2 regions of the Colwellia sp. MB02u-10 genome follow, and region 1 is predicted to be linked to the other one. Evidence: predicted binding sites of a transcription regulator. Region 1 holds the regulator's gene; the other holds the start of a gene.
The links. Region 1 encodes MetJ, which represses methionine synthesis genes. Its sites were predicted from a motif close to TAGACGTCTAGACGTCTA; they were not measured.

Region 1 (2,425 bases):
AAGCTAAAAAACTATCAAAAGCTGAACCCGTGATACCAATGCAGTTTGCCCACCAAGCTAGTTTATCACCTAAGGCTTGTTCTTTGGTGACTAGCACACCGCCCACCACGTCACTATGACCATTAATATATTTGGTGGTGGAGTGAAAAACAATATCAGCACCCAATAACAAGGGTTGCTGCAATACCGGCGACATAAAGGTGTTATCAACCGCCACTAATGCGCCAACTTGATGCGCTTGTTTGGTAATGGCAGCAATATCAACTAAGCGTAACAATGGATTACTCGGTGATTCAACTAAGACTAATTTAGGTTTTGTTGCTAAAGCTTGGGCCAAGGCTTGTTGATCGTTTTGATCAACCACCACGAGCGTAAACTGACCCCGCTTGGCAAGATGGGTAAATAATCGAAAACTTCCGCCATAGCAATCATGCGGAATAACAACCGTGTCTTGTGTATCAAGTAATTGGCAAATAAGATGTACCGCTGACATGCCGGTATTTGTCACAATGCCAACGGCACCCTGCTCTAAATCTGTAATAGCTTGGGCAAATGTAGCGCGAGTTGGATTACCGGTGCGTGAATAGTCAAACTGACGCTTGTCGTTAAAACCTTTCAGTGCATAGGTGCTTGAAAGGTGAAGAGCTGGTATAACAGCGCCATGGTGTTGGTCGCTATTAATACCCGCTCGAACAGCGGTAGTGGCAATTTTTTTCTCGCTCATGTGTACTCCGGTAAAAATATTTTCTGTATAGATGTTTGGACGTCTATCAATCTAAATGGTTTAAGTTCTTGGGTCAAGTACTTTAGACTTCTAAACTTCTACACATTCGTTATTGACTCACGCCCCACAACCAGTAAAATCAAGTAGTAAGAATAAATTTATCACAAACTGGCCTACCAGACAGGTTTAACAAGGATAAGTTTATCTCAATTAATTAGCATAGAGGAATATTCATGGCAGAGTGGAATGGCGAGTATATTAACCCATACGCCGAACACGGGAAGAAAAGTGAACAAGTCAAAAAGATCACCGTGTCTATCCCTTTACGTGTGTTAAAAGTGCTCACTGATGAACGTACACGTCGCCAAGTGAATAACTTGCGTCATGCCACCAACAGTGAGCTGTTATGTGAAGCGTTTTTACACGCCTTTACTGGCCAACCATTACCTGATGATAGTGACTTGGCGAAAGACAACACACAAAAATTACCCGCGAGTGTTCGTCGGGCTTTGGAAGCAAAAGGTATAACTGACTTTAGTGAACACGAAGCGGAATTAGAAGATTAAAACGAGTAGTACAACAAGTAAATAAACAAGGCGCTGATTAGCGCCTTTTTTATTGCTGAAAAATACGAGTGATTAGCAAGAGATGCTTTGAAATATAAAGCGGAACAACCCCCTGTAGTGTGCCGCTACATATCAAAAAAATTTATCTCTGTTCTTCAGAGCTATTTGAATATTCTTCAAACTGGAACGATATTGCTTTAGTTTGTATTAAAGTGACTTTTAAAGTCAGCATCGTTCAAATAAAATAAAATTATGCCCGTCACCCATATGGCCTCATCCAACTTTACATAATTTTGATTTACTTAGCCTTAATTTTTCATAGTGTCCACAAATTAAAAAGCTTAATAACTGAAACTTTAATATCATCGAATTTAACGAAGCAGCTGCATTAACTCATGACTGACGGCTGATAGCTATAAATTTAGCCAGTCACATCATTTAACTGCAATAAATCCCATTTTGTACCATATAAATCTTTAAACACGACAACGGTGCCATATTCTTCCACGCGCGGCTCTTCGTTAAACTCGACACCTTGGCTTTTCATCTGTTGATAGTCGCGCCAAAAGTCATTGGTTTGTAGAAATAAAAATACTCGCCCGCCCGCTTGATTGCCAACTGACTGGCTTTGCTCGTCGTTACTGGCTTTAGCAAGCAGTATGTTGGTGCCATTTGAATTCGGTGGGGAGATTTGTACCCAACGTTTTCCGCCGCCTAAGTCAGTATCTTCAATAAGCTGAAAGTTTAATTTTTTGCTATAGAATGCAATTGCATCATCGTAATCTTCAACCACGAGGGCAATATTTGATATGCTTTGTTTGATCGTTTTACTCATGCTTTGTTCTCTATTCATTTTCACTACTCATCGTCCAAGTCATGATATTTTAACGTATTTTTCCTTCGTAATGTACTTTGCATGATTTAATTAAAAAAGACCTCACGTCGAGGTCTTTTTTCACAATCACTAGTCATTAGCTAACGAAATTAATTAATTTGAAAAGAATTTAGTTTCTTTAACAACCTTAATATCTGGCATATTATCAACGGCAACAGCCAGTGTCACTACCGTAATTTTTTGGCTAATGTTTTCCGGAGTCATCGTTAAATGTACCGGCACGCTGGCAATTTCACCCGC
Region 2 (2,425 bases), on a different contig from region 1:
AAGATTACATTCAAAGTCCGTTTAAAAGGCTTTATTTAACATCAGCCGTTAGACAAAATTTGCTACTAACGCTTAAGTTAAGTCACTTGCTATTGTTAAGTTCACTACTGTAATACTCAATTGACAGATTGATGATACAAAATGCTCTTAGCTACCTTGTTGCTCAAGCACTTGATTAAAATGCGCAAAGCCTTGTGCTAAATCATCAATTAAATCATCAACATTTTCCAAACCAACATGCAAACGAATCAAGGGAAATTGATATGGCCAAGTGGTTGCAGTGCGCATATTATTAACCTTTGAAATACCTAAAACAAGGCTTTCAAAACCACCCCACGAATAACCCATTTTAAAATGTTCCATGCTGTCTAAAAATGCCGTTAGTGCCGCTTGATTACCCTTGTTTAATACAAACGAAAACAAACCATTTGAGCCGGTAAAATCACGTTCGAATGCTTCATGACCCGGGCAAGATGGTAGCGCTGGATGCAAAATAGTTTCAACTTCTGCGCGCGTTGACAACCAATGCGCGATTTTAAGTGCACTGGCCTGATGCTGCTGTAAACGCACGCTCAATGTTCTAATACCCCGCATGGCTAAGTATAAGTCATCAGGAGAGGTACATTGCCCCATAATATAGCTGCTTTCACGCAATTGTGGCCAATGCTCAGCGTTTGCCGTTGCGGTACCTAACATGACATCTGAATGACCAACAATATATTTTGTTGCTGCTTGTATTGAAACATCAACACCGTAATCAAAAGGTTGAAAATTTACCCCTGCTGACCAAGTGTTATCTAACATCACGATACACTTGTGCCTATGAGCCACTTCAGCGATGGCGGGAACGTCTTGAACTTCCATAGTAACTGAGCCCGGTGATTCAAGAAACACCACTCGGGTATTCGCCTTAATTAACGCTTCAATACCTGAACCAATCAGTGGGTCATAATAAGTCGTTTCAATACCTAACTTAGCTAATATTTTATCGCAATAATCACGGGTGGGTTCATAGGTGCTATCGACCATTAAGATATGATCGCCCGTTTTAACAAAGGCTAATATGGCATTAGTGATTGCCGCCGTACCCGACGGATATATGGCACAACCTGCTCCACCTTCTAACTCTGTCATCGCATCACTAAAAGCAAACGATGTTGAAGTACCACGACGGCCATAAAACAACACCTGATTAGTTTTATTGGCTGTGGCATGCTTCATTTCTTTGACCGAGTTAAATACTACGGTAGATGCGCGCTCTACCGGTGGGTTAACGACACCGCGTGTCCATTGGCTTTTACGGCCAGCATTAATAAGTTTTGTTTCTTTTTTCATCTCTAGGTTACATTCCACGGTTATATTTTTTGGATATCGCTCGATAAGGAACTTATCCTTTTGAAATCAAGCAGCGCTGACCATTCACAAAGCGGCTAACTCATTTTTAATTTCAGCTTGCTAACGTTCACACTTTTCAAATTCATTATAGCTATCTAGCCATCTATAGGTATTTGTATCGCGAATTAAGTAAAGAAGCACGCTTTATTTTGTCATAACATAGTCGTGAACAGTATTAAGCACATAAAAGAGTATCATATGAGTAGTAGCCATTTGATTAATTAATACCAATCTCACTAATTATCTGATCATTTTTACTGGTTAAAATAACCAACTACTGCGTTATTTATTTAATAATTAGAACAACTAGTTATTAAAATAAATGCCTTATATTTGGTCATTTTTCTTGCGTATAAAGTAGACCACCTAATTAATGAAATTGGTATGATCAAATTTTTCTGAACTCAAATAAATACAAGCTATAACCAGTAGTTAGGCGTTATTCACCTTATAAATTTTAACCCTTAAGAACTTTCAATCTTAAGAACACAGCAAGCATTAACTGGGTATAACACTATCGGTTGCCACAAGTGTAAGTCAGTGGGCTCAAGTGTCAGTTTTAGCGCTCAAACAAACTCATTTGGCTATTGGTGATTTCATCAAAACTGGTATTGATAAAAGGTAAAATAGCATCAGCTACCGCGAGCAATTGTCGGTCAATGTAAAATTGATAATCCAAAGCAGCGCTTTGACAGCCTTTCGCTTGTGGGCCATTGGTGGTCATTAGATATTCAATCCACCCTTTATTTTGATACTTAAGAGGTTTTCCCTGTTGCTTATAAATTTCATCGGCTAGCCTTGCTGCTCTCACATGTGGCGGCACATTTTTAACGTAAAGCTCAAGCTTTCTGCGCAAACGTTTACGATAATAAAGTAAGTCATCATGCTTACCTGCTAAGGTATCGGCCACCATTTGCTTGATATAATCCGCAACCGGTTCGTCATTAAAAATTTTCAAATACAAAGTACGTTGAAATTGCTTGGCTAATTCGGTCCAATCGGTGCGAACACTCTCTAACCCTTTAAAAAC

Region 2: the regulator MetJ is predicted to act here: its motif matches at 1,484-1,501, upstream of H4J59_RS12920 (cystathionine beta-lyase).

The regions. Positions count from the first base shown of each region.
Region 1 covers NZ_JACGVK010000119.1:61,708-64,132, forward strand. Annotated here, with positions in the region: gene metB (cystathionine gamma-synthase) at 1-724, opposite strand, end outside; gene metJ (met regulon transcriptional regulator MetJ) at 958-1,290, shown strand; gene H4J59_RS10630 (VOC family protein) at 1,712-2,125, opposite strand; gene ccoG (cytochrome c oxidase accessory protein CcoG) at 2,279-2,425, opposite strand, start outside.
Region 2 covers NZ_JACGVK010000125.1:1,434-3,858, forward strand. Annotated here, with positions in the region: gene H4J59_RS12920 (cystathionine beta-lyase) at 148-1,335, opposite strand; gene H4J59_RS12925 (DNA polymerase II) at 1,955-2,425, opposite strand, start outside.